Regions from separate parts of the Streptomyces sp. NPDC059875 genome, predicted to be linked through region 3. Evidence: riboswitches for the same ligand, from Rfam matches in the RefSeq annotation. Region 3 holds a riboswitch; each other region holds the start of a gene.
What was found. A riboswitch is a leader RNA that binds a small molecule or an ion and turns the genes downstream of it on or off. The one in region 3 is predicted to bind cyclic di-AMP.
Positions count from the first base shown of each region.

Region 1: another riboswitch for cyclic di-AMP. It lies ahead of ACFV9D_RS01790 (peptidoglycan DD-metalloendopeptidase family protein); the one in region 3 lies ahead of ACFV9D_RS07060 (transglycosylase family protein).
Region 2: another riboswitch for cyclic di-AMP. It lies ahead of ACFV9D_RS33620 (transglycosylase SLT domain-containing protein); the one in region 3 lies ahead of ACFV9D_RS07060 (transglycosylase family protein).
Region 4: another riboswitch for cyclic di-AMP. It lies ahead of ACFV9D_RS10640 (M23 family metallopeptidase); the one in region 3 lies ahead of ACFV9D_RS07060 (transglycosylase family protein).

Region 1 covers NZ_JBHWJZ010000001.1:444,615-449,550, forward strand. Annotated here, with positions in the region: gene ACFV9D_RS01770 (STM4013/SEN3800 family hydrolase) at 1-31, shown strand, start outside; gene ACFV9D_RS01775 (STM4012 family radical SAM protein) at 28-1,359, shown strand; gene ACFV9D_RS01780 (STM4011 family radical SAM protein) at 1,373-2,227, shown strand; gene ACFV9D_RS01785 (SGNH/GDSL hydrolase family protein) at 2,214-3,008, opposite strand; gene ACFV9D_RS01790 (peptidoglycan DD-metalloendopeptidase family protein) at 3,172-4,143, opposite strand; cyclic di-AMP (ydaO/yuaA leader) riboswitch at 4,148-4,336, opposite strand; gene ACFV9D_RS01795 (tyrosine-protein phosphatase) at 4,686-4,936, shown strand, end outside.
Region 2 covers NZ_JBHWJZ010000041.1:6,884-11,819, reverse strand. Annotated here, with positions in the region: gene ACFV9D_RS33625 (phosphocholine-specific phospholipase C) at 1-1,653, shown strand, start outside; cyclic di-AMP (ydaO/yuaA leader) riboswitch at 1,936-2,122, shown strand; gene ACFV9D_RS33620 (transglycosylase SLT domain-containing protein) at 2,127-3,002, shown strand; gene ACFV9D_RS33615 (hypothetical protein) at 3,093-3,521, opposite strand; gene ACFV9D_RS33610 (hypothetical protein) at 3,599-4,729, opposite strand; gene ACFV9D_RS33605 (phosphoribosyltransferase family protein) at 4,828-4,936, opposite strand, start outside.
Region 3 covers NZ_JBHWJZ010000004.1:256,438-261,373, forward strand. Annotated here, with positions in the region: gene ACFV9D_RS07050 (cytochrome P450) at 1-527, shown strand, start outside; gene ACFV9D_RS07055 (transglycosylase family protein) at 642-1,655, shown strand; cyclic di-AMP (ydaO/yuaA leader) riboswitch at 1,921-2,096, shown strand; gene ACFV9D_RS07060 (transglycosylase family protein) at 2,100-2,795, shown strand; gene eno (phosphopyruvate hydratase) at 3,086-4,372, shown strand; gene ACFV9D_RS07070 (septum formation initiator family protein) at 4,469-4,936, shown strand, end outside.
Region 4 covers NZ_JBHWJZ010000006.1:304,403-309,338, forward strand. Annotated here, with positions in the region: gene ACFV9D_RS10625 (PLP-dependent cysteine synthase family protein) at 1-16, shown strand, start outside; gene ACFV9D_RS10630 (MFS transporter) at 13-1,239, shown strand; gene ACFV9D_RS10635 (PP2C family protein-serine/threonine phosphatase) at 1,369-2,535, shown strand; cyclic di-AMP (ydaO/yuaA leader) riboswitch at 2,747-2,894, shown strand; gene ACFV9D_RS10640 (M23 family metallopeptidase) at 2,906-4,000, shown strand; gene ACFV9D_RS10645 (aldo/keto reductase) at 4,228-4,936, shown strand, end outside.

The DNA of each region.
Region 1 (4,936 bases), on a different contig from region 3:
GGCCGGCCCGGAGCGGGAGGCAGTCGCATGACCGAGGCGCCACGCCCGTACCAGAGCTATGTCTACGCCTACCCGCACAAGACCGCGTACCGGCAGCTCCCCGACCCCGCGCCCGGTCTCGCGGCGCTGTGGGCGGAGGAGCCGAAGGACGCCCTTTCCCTCTACGCGCACATACCGTTCTGCGAGGTCCGCTGCGGCTTCTGCAATCTCTTCACCCGGATCGGCGCCCCGGACGAGCTGACGACCCGCTACCTCGATGCCCTCGACCGCCAGGCGACCGCCGTCCGCGAGGCGCTCGGGGACGGCGCGCCGGTCCACTTCGCCACGGCGGCTTTCGGCGGCGGCACGCCCACGTTCCTCACCGCCGACGAGCTGACCCGGCTCTGCGACATCGCGGAGAAGCGGATGGGAGCGGACCTGCGGGCCGTCCCGCTGTCCGTGGAGACCTCGCCCTCGACCGCCACCGCCGACCGGCTCGCGGTCCTTGCCGATCGAGGAGCCACCCGCCTCAGCATCGGCGTGCAGAGCTTCGTCGAGGCGGAGGCCCGCGCCGCCGTGCGCCCCCAGCGCCGCGCCGATGTCGAGTCCGCGCTCGGCCGCATCCGGGACACGGGCGTGCCCGTCCTCAACATCGACCTGATCTACGGAATCGACGGCCAGACCGAACGGACCTGGGCGCAGTCCCTCGACGCGGCGCTCGCCTGGGCGCCCGAGGAGCTCTATCTCTACCCCCTCTACGTCCGCCCGCTCACCGGCCTCGGCCGACTCTCGCCCACCGCGGACCAGGAGTGGGACGAGCAGCGGCTGCGCCTGTACCGCCACGGCCGGGACCATCTGGTCGCGCACGGCTACGAGCAGGTGTCGATGCGGATGTTCCGGCGCGGCGACGCCCCGCCGCAGGGGGCCGACGACTACGCCTGCCAGACCGACGGGATGATCGGCCTGGGCTGCGGTGCCCGCTCGTACACCTCCTCGCTGCACTACTCCTTCGACTACGCCGTCGACATGAGGGAGGTCCGCTCCATCATCGACGCGTACACCGGGACGGAGGACTTCACTCGGGCCCAGGTGGGCAGGTGGGTCGACGTGGACGAGGCCCGCCGCCGCCATCTGCTCCAGTCCCTCCTCCAGGCCCGGGGCATGTCCACGGCCGGATACGAGGAGCGGTTCGGCACCTCGCCCTGCACCGATTTCCCCGCCGAACTGGGCCGGTTCGAGGCACTCGGCTGGCTTGATCCGGCGGCCCCCACCGGCCTGCTGCGGCTCTCCCCGGAGGGCCTGGCCCACTCGGACGCGCTCGGACCGGCGCTGTTCTCCCCGGCCGTACGGGCGGCGATGGCCGCCTACGAGCCGAAGTAGCGGGGGTGACCGGATGGACCTGACGATCCTCTACCGGGGCCCGCTCGCCTCCTGCGACTACGACTGTCCCTACTGTCCCTTCGCCAAGCGCCGGGACAGCCGCGAGCAGCTGCGCGCCGACCGGGCCGCGCTGGAACGGTTCTCCGCCTGGGCCGCCGGCCGGACCGGCGACCGGCTGCGGATCCTCTTCACCCCGTGGGGCGAGGGCCTCGTCCGGTCCTGGTACCGGCGCGCCCTCACCGAGCTGTCACGCCTCCCGCACATCGAGCGGGTGGCCATCCAGACGAATCTGAGCTGCCGCACCGACTGGCTCGCCGAGGCCGACCCCGCGACCCTCGCGCTCTGGTGCACGTACCACCCGGGGCAGACGCCGTACGACCGTTTCCTCGCCAAGTGCCGTGAGCTGGCCGCCCGGGGCACGCGTTTCAGCGTCGGGATCGTCGGCCTCCCGGAGCACGAGGAGCACGCCCGCCGACTGCGGGCGGACCTCCCGGCCCACGTCTATCTCTGGGTGAACGCGGCCGAGGGGCACACGTACACGGACGAGGAGGCCGAGGGCTGGACGGCCCTCGACCCCCTCTTCCCGTACAGCCGCCGCCCGCACCGCTCGGCCGGTCTCCCCTGCCGGACCGGCGAGTCGGTGATCTCGGTGGACGGCGACGGGACGGTGCGACGCTGTCACTTCGTGAAGGCCGAGCTCGGCAACCTGTACGACGGGTCGTACCGTGCCGCCCTGCGCCCCCGCGCCTGCCCCCTCGCCGTCTGCGACTGCCACATCGGCTACGTCCATCTGGAGACGCTGCCGCTGTACGACGTGTTCGCCGGCGGTGTCCTGGAACGGATCCCCGCCGTGCTCAGAGGGGCATGAGGTCGGGGCGCTTGGCCTCCACGTGATCCCCCGAGCTCTCGCCCCGCAGGCGCCGCCCGATCCACGGGACGAGGTACTCCTTGGCCCATTGGACGTCGTCGCGGCGCACCTCCAGAGTGCGCCTCGGCGGCAGCGGGGGCCACGGCTGGTCCGGGTCGGCGGGCACCTCCATGCCGAGGACCTGGGCTGCGCGCAGCGCGACCCGGGTGTGGCCCTCGGGCGAGAGGTGCAGTCGGTCGTCGTCCCAAGCCCGCCTGTCCTGCACCGACTTGAGCGACCACAGGTCCAGGACCGGGCAGTCGTAGCGGTCCGCGATGGCCCGCACATGAGCCGTGTACGTGGCGATCTTGCCGCGCAGATGGCGCAGCACGGGTACGTCGCGGGTGTCGAAGCCGGTCGTCACCATGACCGTGCCGACGGCAGAGGTCAGATCGGCGACGGCGCGCTCGAAACGCTCGGCGACGTCGTCCGGGTCGGTGCCCGGGCGGATGATGTCGTTGCCCCCCGCGCAGAAGCTCACCAGGTCGGGGGCGAGTTCCTTCGCCCTGGGGACCTGCTCCTCCACGATCTGGTCGAGGAGGCGGCCGCGTACGGCCAGGTTGGCGTAACGGAATGCGTCGTGCTCCGGCAGCTGGTCGGCGAGCAGGACCGCGAAGCGGTCCGCCCAGCCCACGTACTTCCCATCGGGCCCCGGGTCTCCGACACCCTCGGTGAAGCTGTCACCGATCGCCGCGTACGACCCGAATACGTCCATGTCTCTTGCTCTCGAATCGTCTGCCACGAGAGCTCATCTTTCCCTCACGGGTGTGACCTACGCGACCGTAAGGAGGGGTTGACGCCGGGTGAGATACGCCACCGGTCAAGATTCCGCCAAGCCGGAATACGACGGAACCCGAAGGGGCCCGGCACACAGGTGCCGGGCCCCTTCGGGTGCTGGGTGTACGTCAGATGGAGACGCCGTGCGAGCGCAGGTAGGCCAGCGGGTCGACGTCCGAGCCGTAGCTCGGTCCGGTGCGGATCTCGAAGTGCAGGTGCGGACCGGTGGAGTTGCCGGTCGAGCCGGAGAGACCGATCTCCTGGCCGCCCGCGACGGTCTGCCCGGCGGAGACGCCCAGGGAGGAGAGGTGGGCGTACTGCGAGAACGTGCCGTCGGCGTGCTGGATGACGACCTCGTTGCCGTACGAGCCGCTGTTGCCCGCGGAGTAGACGGTGCCCGCGCCGACGGCCTTGACCGAGGTACCCGAGGAGGCGATGAAGTCGACACCGGTGTGGTAGCCGGAGGACCACATCGCGCCGGACGCGCGGTACGGGGTGGAGACGCCACCGCTGACCGGGGCGACCCAACCGGAGGACGAGGCCTGCGCGGGGGCGGACTGCGCGGGCTGGGAAGCCGGCGTGGACTCCGGAGTGCTGCGGTCGCTGCTGCGCGAGCTGCGCGACTCGGCGGAATCCGCGGAGGACTTCTCCGCCTTGGGCGCGGCCTTCGGAGCGGCCTTGGGGGCCTTGGCCTTGGGCGCTGCGGCCTTGGCCGTCGACTTGGCGCCGAGGGTGAGCTTCATGCCGGGGTGGATCAGCGAGGGGTTCTCGCCGACGACCTGGCGGTTGTCCTCGTAGAGCTTCTTCCAGCCGCCGGCCAGGTGGTGCTCAGCGGCGATCTTGGACAGGTAGTCGCCGGGGACGACGGAGTACGTCTTCACCTTCGCTGCGGGAGCGGCGGCCGGGGCGGTGGACGGAGCCGCGGCGACGGCGGCGACGGCCTGCTCGGGCGTCACGGTCGGGGCGCCCTTGTCGGCGGCGTGGGCTCCGGTCGCACCGAGGAGCGGCAGGGCGACGACGGCACCACCGGTGCCGGCGGCGACGAATCCGCGCGTGATCGGGTTGACCTTGGGACGGCGGTGCTTACCCTTCGCGGGCATGGCGAATTCCTCTCCGTCGCCTGCGAGGTGAGCTGTCGGGTTCGGACTGGAGATGTCCGGCCGCGTTCTCACGCGACTTCACCCCGAGCCGTCCGGATCGACCGGTTCGGCGTACTTACCTGGGTCCCCCGCTCCTGCCATACGTGGGTGGGTGCGGATTCCGGACGGTGGCAGGATTCGGCGGTCCGACCGGATTGACGGTGACGCTAGACGAGCGGGGTCGGCGCGAACAAGCCACCGTTTTCCGCACGCATTCCCGGGCTTGATATTCGCAACGAATTCCGGTCACCCTCCGTGGATGACGGAACCTCGATTTCCTTTTCCGGTACGGGGATTGCGCAAGACGATCAGGCACGGTCCGTCACCTTTATGACGCTGCTCACGCGCCGAAGCCCATCTCCCCTGCAACCAGGGCGCGTTATATCGAAGGGCTCAATTCGGACAGAACACCCATTCCCTGACCCGGGGGTGCACGAGAACGGCCGCACCCGGGATGATTGCCCCAGGAACCGATCTCGATCCGTCAACCCTCAGGAGCACTCGTGACGCAGCAGCTGCCGCAGGTCCCGTCGACCGAACCCGAGCTCACCGGGGTGCGCAACTTCCGGGACGTGGGCGGCCTGCCGACCGTGGACGGCGGATCGGTGCGGTTCGGACGCCTCTTCCGCAGCGGCCACCTCGCGCATGCCACCGAGGAGGACGCGGCCTTCCTGGCCACCCTCGAGCTGCACACGATCTTCGACTTCCGCAACCACGCGGACCGGAAGGTCGAGGGGCTGGACGTCGAACTTCC
Region 2 (4,936 bases), on a different contig from region 3:
CACGCCGCGTGGAACAAGGGCCGCATGGACAACTGGGTGACCGGGGTCGGCAACACCCGCACGCTCGGCTATCTCGACCGCGGCGACATCCCCTTCCACTACGCCCTCGCCGACGCCTACACGACATGCGACGCGTACTTCTGCTCGGCGCTCAGCGCCACCGGCCCCAACCGCACCTTCCTGTGGAGCGGGAAGATCGACGCGTCCAGCAAGGACGGCGGCGAGGAGTCCGGGCTCACCTGGGAGACGTACGCGGAGGCGCTCCAGCGCGCCGGCATGAGCTGGAAGGTCTACCAGAACGCCCAGGACAACTACGGCGACAACGGCCTCGCGTACTTCAAGAAGTTCACCGACGCGCGCCCCGGCGACCCGCTGTACGACCGCGGGATGGGATCGGTGCCCAAGGTCACCGGCTCCACCCCGGACGACATCGCCGCCGCGATCCGCGCCGATGTCGTCGCCGGGACGCTTCCGCAGGTCTCCTGGGTGGTCGCGAGCGAGGCGTTCTCCGAGCACCCCTACGCCCCGCCCGGTGACGGCGCGCACTTCGTCGACCTCGTCTACCGCGCGCTGGCCGCGAACCCCGAGGTCTTCGACTCGACGGTGCTGTTCCTCAACTACGACGAGAACGACGGGTTCTTCGACCACGTGCCGCCTCCGGTCGCCCCGCCCGACACCCCCGGCGAGTACATCGACGGCGTGCCGATCGGGCTGGGCTTCCGCGTCCCGATGCTCGTCATGTCGCCGTGGACGCGCGGCGGCTGGGTCAGCTCGGAGGTCTTCGACCACACCTCCGTCCTGCGCTTCATGGAGACCTGGACGGCAGCTCTCGGCACCCCCGCCACCTGCCCGAACATCAGCGCCTGGCGGCGGAAGGTCACCGGCGACCTGACGGGCGTCTTCGACTTCGCGCGCCCGGTGTACGGCGTCCCCTCGGGCCTTCCCTCCACCGCCAAGGTCATCGGGCAGTCCAACTGCGCCCCGCTGCCCAATCCGGTGCCGCAGGACAACGCCCTGCCCGCGCAGGAGTCCGGCACCCGCCCGGCGCGCGCCGTGCCCTACCAGGTCAACGGGAACCTCGACCGGTTCGAGTTCGGGGATGCGGGCAAGATCCTCGCCTGGTTCTCGATGACGAACCAGGGCGCGCAGGCGAAGCGTGCCGCGCACTTCACGATCCATCCGCACCAGCACCGGGAGACGGCGGCCTGGCAGTACACGGTCGACCCGGGCGCGACATCCACGGACTACTTCAACATCGGGCTCGGGTCCGGGTCGGGCAAGTACGACATCTCGATGATGGGCCCCAACCGCTTCCTGCGGCGCTTCATCGGCGACGCCTCGAAGGCGGGCAAGTCGATCGAGGTGGCGGCGCGGTTCGCGACCGAGCCGGGCACCGGGAAGACGGCGATCTACTTCAAGATGACCAACACCTCCGCCGCCCCGGTGACCTTCACCATCCGCTCGAACGCCTACCGCACGGACGGGCCGTGGACGTACACGGTCGCCGCGAACTCCTCGCGTGAGGACTTCTTCAACGCCGTCGCGTACCACAACGGCTGGTACGACTTCACGATCCTCGCCGACGTCGACGGCACCTGGTCGCGCCGCTACACCGGCCACATCGAGACGGGCGCGGCGAGCATCACGGGCTGACGTACAGCCACAGTTCCCACTAAAAGGGATACAAGGGATGCAAGGGATATCACTCGCCCTTGCATCCCTTTTCTCAACTCAGCTGAATTTACCGTAATGACCGATTTGGCACTCCGGGTGAGATGAATCACCAGGGGGTGGCGACGATCTTCCGGCACGTTCCGTTCCCTTGTCCTTCAAGGAAGTTCGGCGCGGAGGGCGGGGCGAACAGGGCCGTCGTGAATTACCCGGGTACGCGGCGTCTTGTTTCGGCCGACATTTCTCGCCTACGGTCACCTCGACCCGGATGGATCGCCGAATCCTGCCACCGTCCGGAAATACCGATCATTCACCCGAAGGCAGGAGCGGGGGACCCACGTATTCGCCGGTACGGATTATCCGGAACGGCTCGGGGTGAAGTCGCACGTGTGCGGCCGGGCATCTCCAGCCCGAACCCGACAGCTCACCCCGCAGGCGCCGGAGAGGAATGCGACATGCCCGCACACGGTAAGCACCGGCGCCCCAAGCGACGTCCCCTGACCCGCGGTATCGCCCTGGCCAGCACGGGTGGCGCGGCACTGGCCCTGCCCCTGGTCGCCACGGCCACCGCGCACGCGGCGCCCGCCACGACCCCCGAGACCGCCCCCGCCAAGACGACCGTCTTCAGCGCCCCGGCGAAGATCGTGGAATCAATTCCCGCCGCCCAGAATTCCGCCGCCAAGACCTATAAGGTCGTTCGCGGCGACTCCCTTTCGGTGATCGCGCACGAGCAGGGTGTGAAGGGTGGCTGGCAGGCCCTGTACCGAGCGAATCGCAGCGCCGTGGGTGACAACCCGTCACTTATCCACCCCGGCCTCGAACTGACGCTCCGCGGGAAATCCGCCACCGCTCCGAAGAAGCCGAAGTCCGCCGCGCGCACGGAGACCGACCGGGCCGACCGCTCGCAGCAGCGGAGCGCCACTCCCGCCAAGGCGGCTCCCGCGAAGAAGGCCCCCGCGGCCTCCGCCGCCGCGCCCGCTGCGGCCGCCCCTGCGGCCGCCAAGAGCTACACCAACGACCTCGACGGCTGGATCCGCGAGTCCCTCGACGTCATGGCGAAGTACGGCATTCCGGGCACGTACGAGGGCATCCACCGCAACATCATGCGCGAGTCCTCCGGCAACCCGCAGGCCATCAACCTGTGGGACTCGAACGCCGTCAAGGGCACCCCGTCCAAGGGTCTCCTGCAGGTCATCGAGCCGACCTTCCTGGCCTACCACGTGCCCGGCACGTCGATGGACCTGTTCGACCCGGTCGCCAACATCACCGCGGCCTGCAACTACGCCGCGGACCGCTACGGCTCCATCGACAACGTCAACGGGGCGTACTGACCCTCGATCCGCGTCGACTCCACGCCCCGGCCCCGGTCCCTCCTGGGCCGGGGCTTCGGCGTCCCGCCAGGGTCGCGGAGGGGACAGGGCCTAGCGACGCCGCCGCGTGCCCGACAACCAGGAGTGGTGGTGTGTGCGTCCCAGGACGTCCCCGCTGTGGGCGGCCGCCACACCACCGATCACCGGCGTGGCAAGGAGGGTGAGCAACATCGGCCCGTAGCCTCCGTCGCTGCCGACCGCCACCACAACGGTTTGGCCCAGGAACACGGTGCTCGCGACAAGGCCGGCGAGCAGACCCCGCAGCGGAGCCCGAGCGGCCACCCATTCAGGCGACAGTCCCAGGGCCACACCGGTCACCGCACCGAGCAGAACCCCGATCACCAGGCTTCCGCCCACTGCGACAACGCCACGCATGAGACCCGCCACACCGCCTGGGTACGCCCCGGTGGAGAGCCACATCGCGGCACCGACGAGCCATAGCGAGCCGAAGGCGATCGCCGACACCAAGCCGATGCGCACCCCGAGCCGAACACCTCGCCGAGCCACCTGTCCGACCATCACGCACCTCCGAGACGTGGCACTCACCGGCTGAACCATCACACCTGGGCGGAGACCGCGGCGTCGGCGCGGGGCTCCGTGCGGCGCACTGCCACCCGCAGCGTCACGACAGCCGCGACTCCCGCGAGCAGGCCCCAGGTGAGGGCGGCCGGGACGCCGCTTCCGAGGGTGGCGGACGCGTGCAGCAGACCCCAGCGCAGGCCCGACCCGTCCGTCGCCACCCGCAGCATCTGGCTCGCCAGCAGCCCGAGGACGGTCGCGCAGACCGCGCCCGCGGCCATCGCCGGGACCGTGGCCCGGGTGAGCAGTCCGGGCAAGCGCCGCAGGGACCACCACACCACGACGAGCAACAGGACGTCGGCGGCCCGGTACAGCAGCCAGTCGCCCAGCGGCCCGCCCGCCGGGCTCGCCCAGGCGCCGAGCAGCAGCCACAGGCGCAGGAGTTCGCCCGGTTCGGCGAAGAACCCGCCGTCCGGGGAGACGGTCTGGAGAGCGGCGGCGACCGGATGGTACGAGAGGACCGCCAGGGAGAGGGCGATCACCGCGGTCCCGACGGTGGCGGCGAGGCGGGCGGCGCGCGCGGGGACGACCTCCTGCGGCAGCGGACCTGCGCCCTTGGCGGTGACCCGCGCGGCGAGCACCGTCACCGCCGCCGCGAGCAGCGCGGCGCCCACGAGGACCTGGCGCCCGGAGGAGATCAGGCTCGCCAGCTGCGGCAGGAAGCGATAACTGCCGCGCCCGTGGGCGGCGATCAGCCACGGCGCGGAGACCGCCACCGCCAGCATCCCGGCCACCATGCCCCAGGCCCACACCGCGAGCAGCGCGGCCGGCATCCGGCCCTGCACCGGCGGCAGCCTGCGGACCAGGAGCAGCGCTCCGGCCACGAAGAAGGCGAAGACCGCGCAGAACCGGATCTGCATCCCGGTGGTGTACAGGGAGAGGTAGCGGCCGCCGTCGGTCTCGGCAAGGAACCGGTACCGGAGCGAGGCCGGGGGTTCGTACGACCAGGGGCCGAGCCAGCCTTCGAGCTCTGCGGCGGCCCGGCCGCCGATGGTGCTCGTGGTGCCCGGCAGGTGCAGCGCCTGTTCGCTCGCCCCCGCCCACCACAGAAGCACGGTGAGCAACAGTCCTCCGGCCACTGCCGGTATCGCCGCGCGACGGTATGTCATGTACTGGCCCCCACCCTGGTCGTGCACCCCGTGAATCCCCTGGTCGGGTGGAGGTTACGGGGTGTTGATCACATCCGGATCACGGGCCGGGCGCGCTGTCAGAGGCGGTCGCCGAAGTGGTCGTCGAACCAGCCGGCCGCGAGCTCGCCGACCCGTTCGAGGGTGCCCGGTTCCTCGAAGAGGTGAGTGGCGCCGGGGACGACGACG
Region 3 (4,936 bases):
TCTTCGCCGGCTTCGAGACCACGGTCAACCTCGTGGGCAACGGGGTGTACGCCCTGCTGCGCAACCCCGATCAGCGCGAGCGGCTCCAGGCCTCGCTCGCGGCGGGGGACCGGGGTCTCCTGGAGACCGGGGTCGAGGAGCTGCTGCGCTACGACGGGCCGGTGGAGCTGGCGACCTGGCGGTACGCCATGGAGCCGCTGACCATCGGCGGACAGGAGATCCCGGCGGGCGACCCGGTCCTGGTCGTGCTGGCCGCCGCCGACCGTGACCCGGCGCGCTTCGACGAACCGGACACGCTCGATCTGTCCCGGCGGGACAACCAGCACCTGGGGTACGGGCACGGCATCCACTACTGCATCGGCGCCCCGCTCGCCCGGCTGGAGGGCCAGATCGCGCTCGCGACGCTGCTGACTCGCCTGCCGGACCTGCGACTTGCCGCCGATCCGGCCGATCTGCGGTGGCGCGGCGGGCTCATCATGCGTGGATTGCGCACGCTTCCGGTGGAGTTCGCCCCAGTTGTCAGCTGACGGTCCGTCAAGACTGTGACTTTTACGTGATCTCCGCTGCATCGACTTGTAACAGACGTTCGAATGCCGCTACGTTCACCGTCACCTCAGCAGTCACGCGAAAGGCAGCTCCGCATGCGCTCCGGGAACGGTCGACACCGCAGACCCCGCCAGGCCCCCGCCATCGTCGTCGCCGCAGGCGTGACGGGATCGGCCCTCGCGCTGCCGCTGCTCGCCGCGGGCTCCGCCTCCGCCGCCGACGCCCCCACCTGGGACCGGGTCGCCGAGTGCGAGTCGGGCGGCCTGTGGAGCGCCCACTTCGGCAACGGGCTCTACGGTGGCCTCCAGTTCACCCAGGAGACCTGGGAGACGTACGGCGGTCTGTCGTACGCGAGCAGTGCCGACCTCGCCAGCCGCGCGCAGCAGATCGCGGTGGCCGAAAAGGCGCTCGCCGCGGGGTCCACGCAGTGGGCCACCTGTGCCCCGATCGCGGGGCTGGCGAACGACGGCGCCGCGCCCGGTGTCGACCCGGGCCCTGCGGTCACGCCGGCGGAGCCCACGGGTCCCGTCGCGGAGTCGAACCGGACCGCCGGCCTCCCGCTCACCCCCGAAGCCGCCACGCCCGACGCCGCCACCCCTGAGTCGCCCGTCACCCCCGGGGCCACCCCGCCTTCGACCCCGACCCCGGGCACCACCCCCGAGACGCTCGTCACGCCCTCCGCGCCGGTGACGACGCCGGGCACCGGCAAGCACCGGGGCGACGCAGCTCCGGAGGAGACGCTCAATCCGGACAAGAATGGCGAAAAGGGTCGACACGCCTCGCCGACTGACGCACCGACACAGGACGCCACCCCTGGTACGGATGTGACGAATCCGGACAGTGCGGATGTAACGGATGTCGAGGGCGCCGAGGATGCCGAGAGCGGCAAGGGTGCCGAGGCCGGCAAGGACGTTACGGACACCAAGGGCACTTCGGGCGAATACACCGTCAAGCCGGGCGACAACCTCACCGACATTGCTCGGGAGAACGAACTCCCGGGCGGCTGGGGCGCCCTCTACGACGCCAACCGCTCGACGGTGGGCGCCGACCCGGACCTCATCCTCCCTGGCCAGAGCCTCGATCTGACGATCGGTCTCCCCGTGAAGTAGGGGTAGTTCGGGGTCGTATGTCCGGTTCTGTGCAAGTGAGACATGGGTCTCTTTGTCTCAACTGGCGTGTCGCGTCCGCAAACTTTGCTTCCGTCACCTCTCACCTGCGTAAACACCCTTCGTCCCGAAGCGAGTAGGGCCGATTTTTCCCCAATGGACGTCTTTGAACTTCGGAGAGGTCTGTGTCTACGGTCGTCACCGCTCGCCACCGCGGGCCCCGTCGACCGAAACGCCGAATCCTGCCGTCGGCCGATGGGAACAGTCGTCGCGTCGAGCGCCGAAGGCAGGAGCGGGGGACCCAAGGTAAGTGCCGCCCCCGGCCGTTGAGACAGACGGCCGACGGAGCGGCTTGGGGTGAAGCCGCGCGCTAGGTCGCGCGGCCGGGCAACTCACATGGCCCGAACCCGACAGCTCACCTCGCAGGCGTCGGTGAGGAGAAGTCCCATGCTGTTTTCCGCCAAGGGCAAACACCGTCGTCCCTCCAAGGCCACCCGCGCCGTCGCCCTCGCCGGTGTCGCCGGTGTCGCCGTCGCCGCCCCGCTGATGACCGCCGGGTCCGCCTCGGCCGCCACCGCCTCCGAGTGGGACGCCGTCGCCCAGTGCGAGTCCGGCGGCAACTGGTCCATCAACACCGGCAACGGCTACTACGGCGGCCTGCAGTTCTCCGCCTCCACCTGGGCCGCCTACGGTGGCACCGCGTACGCCGCCACCGCCGACCAGGCCTCGAAGTCGCAGCAGATCGCCGTCGCCGAGAAGGTCCTGGCCGGCCAGGGCAAGGGCGCCTGGCCGAGCTGTGGCGTGGGCCTCTCCAGCGCCGCCTACACCGGTGGTGCCGCCGAGAGCGCGCCGGCCCAGCCGGCCGCCCCGAAGCAGCAGGAGCGTCAGGCCGAGCAGCCGACGACCCGCAGCGAGCAGCGGACCGCGCCGAAGGCCGACGCGAAGAAGACCGTCACCACCCCGACCGGCAAGAAGGTCAAGAAGGGTGACGGCGAGTACAAGGTCGTCGCCGGTGACACCCTGAGCAAGATCGCCGCCGCCCACGACGTCAAGGGCGGCTGGGAGAAGCTCTTCGAGCTCAACAAGGACGTCGTCGAGGACGCCGACCTGATCTACCCGGGCCAGCAGCTTCACCTGAAGTGAGCCCGGCGGTTCGCGTGAGTCCGGCGGCTCACGCGGCCCCTCCGACCCTCCCGCGGTGACCACCCCGGTCCGACGTGCTCTTCCCCCGTGCGCGTCGGGCCGGGGTTTCCGCGTTACCGAAGGGTAGCTTCGGGGTCGTTCGTCCCCTGATGCATGCCCTTGGGTCCTTTTTCGTCCCAGGGGGCGGGCGCCCGGCTGGCTGGAGCCCCAGAGCCGGTTAGGCTCTTGTCGCAAGGCCAAAGCGACCCTGCACAGCTTGCGTCACATCTAGCGTCACATCCCAGAAGGAGATGCTCGTGCCGTCCATCGACGTCGTCGTAGCCCGGGAAATCCTGGACTCCCGAGGCAACCCCACGGTCGAGGTCGAGGTCGGCCTCGACGACGGCAGCACCGGCCGTGCTGCCGTTCCGTCCGGTGCCTCCACCGGTGCGTTCGAGGCCATTGAGCTCCGTGACGGAGACAAGAACCGCTACCAGGGCAAGGGCGTCGAGAAGGCCGTCCTCGCCGTGATCGAGCAGATCGGCCCGGAGCTCGTCGGCTACGACGCCACCGAGCAGCGCCTCATCGACCAGGCCATGTTCGACCTGGACGCCACCGACAACAAGGCCTCGCTCGGCGCCAACGCCATCCTCGGCGTCTCCCTCGCCGTCGCGCACGCCGCCTCCGAGGCCTCCGACCTCCCGCTCTTCCGCTACCTGGGCGGCCCGAACGCGCACCTGCTGCCCGTTCCGATGATGAACATCCTGAACGGCGGCTCGCACGCCGACTCCAACGTGGACATCCAGGAGTTCATGATCGCCCCGATCGGCGCGGAGTCCTTCTCCGAGGCCCTGCGCTGGGGCACCGAGGTCTACCACACCCTCAAGTCCGTCCTGAAGACCAAGGGCCTGTCCACCGGCCTCGGCGACGAGGGCGGCTTCGCCCCGAACCTGGACTCCAACCGCGAGGCGCTCGACCTCATCCTCGAGGCCATCAAGCAGGCCGGTTACGTCCCGGGCAAGGACATCGCGCTGGCGCTCGACGTCGCCGCGTCCGAGTTCTACAAGGACGGCTCGTACGAGTTCGAGGGCAAGTCCCGCTCGGCCGCCGAGATGACCGAGTACTACGAGGAGCTCGTCTCCGCGTACCCGCTGGTCTCCATCGAGGACCCGCTGTTCGAGGACGACTGGGCCGGCTGGAAGGTCCTCACGGACAAGCTGGGCACCAAGGTCCAGATCGTCGGCGACGACCTGTTCGTCACCAACCCGGAGCGCCTGGCCCGCGGCATCGAGGAGGGCGCCGCCAACGCCCTGCTCGTCAAGGTCAACCAGATCGGTTCGCTGACCGAGACCCTGGACGCCGTCGAGCTGGCCCAGCGCAACGGCTTCAAGTGCATGATGTCCCACCGCTCCGGCGAGACCGAGGACGTCACGATCGCCGACCTGGCCGTCGCCACCAACTGCGGTCAGATCAAGACCGGCGCCCCGGCCCGCTCCGAGCGCGTCGCCAAGTACAACCAGCTCCTGCGCATCGAGGAGATCCTCGACGACGCCGCGGTCTACGCCGGCCGCAGCGCCTTCCCGCGCTTCAAGGGCTGACACCGCCCAGGGGCCGACAGCCCCGTCGTACATACGTCCCCGCACCCGGTCCCGTACCGTGTGCGGGGACGCACGTATGCAGGGAGGCGGGAACACATGGCCGCGAAGGACCGGGACCGGTTCTCGACCGCGACCCGGATCAGGCTGCTCGGCGAGCAGACCGCCGCCCGTGTCTACCGCTCCCAGACCCGCCGTCAGGCCCGCCGCTCGCGGCTCACCGGCCGTGCGGCCTTCCTCGCCCTGGTCGTCTGCTCGCTGGTGGTGGCGCTCGCCTACCCGATGCGGCAGTACGTCTCCCAGCGCGGCGAGATCGCCGAGCAGGAGCGCCAGGCCGCCGAGGCCGCGGCCCGGGTCGAGGAGCTGCGGGACGAGAAGGCCCGCCTCCAGGACCCGGCCTACGTCCGCCGCCTCGCCCGCGAGCACCTGCACTACGTGCAGCCCGGCGAGACCGCCTTCACCGTGAACGACCCCGAGGCCGAGCGCGCCCGGCGCGAGGAGCAGGGCGCGGCCGAACGCCCCTGGTACTCCAACCTCTGGGACGGCGTCGACCACGCGGACGCGCGC
Region 4 (4,936 bases), on a different contig from region 3:
GGAGCGGGTCCGATGAACGCCCGGGCCGAGGCCCCCGCCAAGGGCGGGATCTGGCGGCAGAGCCGTACCTTCGAACCGGCCGCGCGGCTGCTCTTCCTCAACCAGCTGACCATCAACCTCGGCTTCTACATGCTGATGCCGTATCTCGCCGCGCATCTCGCGGGTGACCGGGGCGCGGGCGGGCTGGGCATGGCGGCGTGGGCGGTCGGGCTGGTGCTCGGCGTACGGAACCTCTCCCAGCAGGGCATGTTCCTGGTCGGCGGGGCGCTCGCCGACCGGTTCGGCTTCAAGCCGCTGATCGTCGCCGGGTGCGCGCTGCGGACGGCGGGCTTCGGGGCGCTCGCGTTCGCCCAGTCGCTGCCGGTGCTGATCGCCGCATCGGTGGCGACGGGCCTGGCGGGGGCGCTGTTCAACCCGGCCGTGCGGGCGTACCTCGCGGCGGAGGCGGGGGAGCGGCGCGTGGAGGCGTTCGCGCTGTTCAACACGTACTACCAGGCCGGGATCCTGCTCGGGCCACTGGTCGGGGTGGCGCTGACCGGGGTGTCTTTCCGGCTGACGTGTGTGGTGGCGGCGGTGCTGTTCGCCCTCCTGACGCTGGTACAGCTGCGGCACCTTCCGGTACGGCTACGGGAGGAGGCCCCCGAGAGCGTCGAGGAGCGGGGCCAGTTCCGTACGGTGCTGACCAACCGCACGTTCTGGCTCTTCTCGCTCGCGATGACCGGCTCGTACGTCCTGTCCTTCCAGGTCTATCTGGCACTGCCGCTGGCGGCGGACGGCACGGCGGCCACGACCGCGCTGTTCGTGGTCTCCGCGCTCGTGGCGCTGGCGGGACAGCTGCGGATCACGGCGTGGTGCAAGCGCCGGCTGAGCCGGGAGCGGTGTCTGGTCCTGGGGCTCGTGCTGATGGGCGGGGCCTTCCTGCTGCCGGTGGCCGTGCCAGGGCTCGTGGGCCTGCTGCTGTGCGCGGCGGTCCTGGCGGTCGCGAACGCGGTGCTGTACCCGTACGAGATGGACACGGTCGTCGCGCTCTCGGGCGGGCGGTGGGTGGCCACGCACTACGGGCTCTACAACACCGTCTGCGGGGTCGGGATCACGCTCGGGAACCTGGGGACGGGCGTGCTGCTCGATGTCACGAGGTGGTCGGCGACGCCGTGGCTGGTGCTGTGCGGGGTCGGGCTGGGGTGTGCGGGCGCGGTCCGGGCCCTGGGCCGGTCCGGGCGGCTGGGCGCGGGCGGCTGACCGGCGGGGCGTACGGGGGTGTGTCCCCCACTCGGCGGAGCGGGGGTCGCCGCGCGGCGCGGCTCCCGCCACCCTGGGGAGGGCGCGGTACCGTCCGTCGCCGTGTACGGACCGGGCAGGAGAGCACAGGTGGGGCAGGGGCAGCGAGCGGCGCGCGGCGAGGGCAACGGGCGCCCGGGGCCGCGCGCCGAGCAGGCCCGTCGGTTCATCCGCGCCCTGCCCCCGCTCGTGATCCTCGGCGGTGTCGCCTTCGACCTCTCGACCCCGGCCTCGTACACGGCCTCCCCGATGTTCTCGGCCGCGCCGCTCATCGCGGCCCCGTTCTTCTCGATGCTGACGACGCTGGTCACCGGCATCGCCGCGATCCTGGCGAGCGTCGGTCTGCACGTGTACAACGGCACCGTCGCCGATATCCCGTCCCTCACCGAGACGTTGACCGTCGTCACCGTCTCCGCCCTCGCCCTGCTCATCAACAGGGTCGTCCGGCGCAGCGGCAAACGGCTCGCCTCGGCCCGGGTGATCGCGGAGACCGCCCAGAAGGCCGTGCTTCCGACGCCGGCCGAGCGGATCGGCGGGCTCCAGGTGGCGGCGCGGTACGAGGCGGCGCAGGCGGACGCGTTCATCGGCGGCGACCTGTTCGCCGTCCAGGACACGCCGTACGGGGTACGGCTGGTGGTCGGTGACGTCCGGGGCAAGGGGCTCGACGCGGTCGAGGCCGTCGCCGTCGTCATCGGCGCCTTCCGGGAGGCGGCCGAGCAGGAGGCGACCCTCGAGGGCGTCGCGCAGCGCCTGGAGCGGGCCCTGGCCCGGGAGGGCACGCGCCGCGACGGCCTGGACGCCTTCGAGGGGTTCACCACCGCCGTCCTGGCCGAGATCCCGCGCGGTGACGGTCGCGTACGGGTGGTGAACCGCGGTCATCCCGAGCCGCTGCTGCTGTACGTGGACGGGAGCCTGGGGCTCCTGGAGCCGAGCGAGCCGGCGCTGCCGCTGGGCATGGGCGAGCTGGCCGCCTGGCCGGACCGGGCCGACGAGAGCGCGTACCCGCCGGGGGCGACGCTGCTCCTCTACACGGACGGGCTCTCCGAGGCCCGCAATGCCGCGGGGGCCTTCTACGATCCCGCCGAGCGGCTCGCCGGGCGGATCTTCCCGGGGCCGGAGGAACTGCTCGACGCGATCGTGGACGACGTCCGCCGGTACACGGGCGGGGGGTCGACGGACGACATGGCGCTGCTCGCGGTGAGCCGTCCGGCGGCCGGGCAGCCGGAGCGGCGGCGGACGATGCCGGTGGTGCCGTGACGTTCCGTAGTGAAGAGGTACCGCTGCGATAACAATTGATACATCGTCAGTTTCTGGGGGTTCGGAAGGCGTTTGCTGAAGCGCGGTCAAATCGGGCTGTACCGGCTCAATCTCGGGAATGATCAACCGGAACAGCTTGGAATCCGGCCCTCCTGTCTATTAACGTTCGATAACGCAGCGCGGTCGTCCCAGCCGTCGCAAGAGACGGCACCGTGCGCACGCGCCGAATCCTGAAAAGGAACCGGGGAACCACCACTTGGGGTGAATCGGGCACTTTCGCACCCGTGCGACAGCGCCCGTAGGAGACCTTCCTGCTCCGAACCCGTCAGCTAACCCGGTAGGCGAGAAGGAAGGAAAGGAGTACGCCTCCGTGGCGTCCAACACCCCTGCCCCCGAAGCCCCCTTCGATGCGTTCGGTGCCTCGGGTGCCGCCGGTTCGGACGACGACGCCACCACGTGGGGGGAGTGGAACCCCACCGAGGAATCCCTCCGCCAGCAGAGCCGCTCCGGTGGCCGCCACCGGGTCGTGAAGCAGCGCTCGGCCTTCGCCCGCTCCTCCACCGTCCTCGGCGTCGGTGTCATCGCGGCGGTCGGTGCGGGCGGCATGGCCACCGCCAAGGACAAGCCCCCGGTCTCGATATCGCTCCCGGACCTGAACCTCCCGGACGCCTCCGAGCTGCCGGGCGTCGGCGAACTCATCTCCGACGAGGACGGCGCGGACGGTTCGGGCTCCGGCACGAACAACCCGCAGCCGCTCACCGCCTCCCTCACCGTCCCGGTCGACGGCGGCACGGACAAGGCCGAGGGCTCCGCTTCCGCGTCCGAGTCGACGGCGGACGCCGGCGAGGCGCTGCGCGCCCGCATCCTCCAGCAGGCCGAGCAGCAGCAGGCCTCCGCCGACGCCGCCGAGAAGGCCGCCGCGGAGAAGCAGGCGGCCGAGAAGGCCGCGGCCGAGGCGGCGGCGAAGGCCGACGCGGCCGAGAAGGCGGCGGCCGAGGCGAAGAGGAAGGCCGAGGAGGAAGCGGCCGCCAAGGCCGAGGCGGAGCGCCTGGCCAAGCTCGCCGCGAGCTACTCCCTGCCCACCTCCTCGTACACCCTGACCTCCACGTACGGCCAGTCCGGCTCCATGTGGTCCTCCGGCTACCACACCGGCCTCGACTTCGCGGCGCCCACCGGCACCCCGGTCAAGGCGGTGCACGGCGGCACCATCAAGTCGGCGGGCTGGTCCGGCTCCTACGGCTACCGGATCGTCCTGGAGCTGGAGGACGGCTCGGAGGTCTGGTACGCGCACCTGTCCTCGATGACGGTGAACGTGGGCCAGTCCGTGGGCACCGGCGAGACCATCGGCCGCGTCGGCGCGACCGGCAACGTGACCGGCCCGCACCTGCACCTCGAGGTGCACACCGCGGGCGGCGACGGCATCGACCCGGCGGCCTGGCTGCGCGACAAGGGCCTGTCGGTCTGATGCTCTGACGCGCGCGCGCCGCTCGCGAAGCGCGGGCTCGGGCTCCGGCTCCGGCTGGGTGGCGAGGCTCGGGCCCGGTCACGAGGCTCGGGTCTCGGGCCCGGTCGCGAGGCTCGCTGCGGTCTCGGCGTGTGGCGCGTCCCCTCCGGCTCCGGCAGTCCTGGCGGCACCCCCCCGACGTCAGGGCTGCCGGAATAGTCCCTCGTCCGCGGGTCGTTGATGTCCCCATGACCTCTCTTCGCCCGCTGGGCACCTCCGGCCTGCACGTCTTCCCGCTCGCACTGGGCGGCAACGTCTTCGGCTGGAGCGCCGACGAGGAACGTTCCTTCGCCGTCCTCGACGCCTACGCCGCCGCGGGCGGCAACTTCGTCGACACCGCCGACAGCTACTCCGCCTGGGCCGAGGGCAACGAGGGCGGCGAGTCCGAGACCATCCTCGGGAGGTGGCTGGCCTCCCGCGGCAACCGCGACGAGATCGTCGTCGCCACCAAGGTCGGCGCCCACCCCCGGTACAAGGGCCTGGCCCCGACCACCGTCAAGGCCGCGGTGGAGGAGTCGCTGCGCCGGCTCGGCACCGACCACATCGACCTGTACTACACCCACTTCGACGACGAGTCCGTCCCCGTCGAGGAGATCGTCACCGCCCTCGACCAGCTGGTGAAGGACGGCAAGGTGCGGGCGGTCGCCGCCTCCAACATCTCGCCCGAGCGGCTGCAGGCCTCCCTCGACTTCGCCGACGCCGAGGGGCTGACCCGCTACGTCGCCCTGCAGCCGCACTACAACCTGCTCTCGCGCGACACGTACGAGGGGGAGCTCCAGGCCACCGCCGAGCGGGCCGGGCTCGCCGCCGTCCCGTACTACGCGCTGGCCTCCGGCTTCCTCACCGGCAAGTACCGTCCCGGCAAGGCCGTCGAGAGCGTCCGCGCCCACGGTGCCG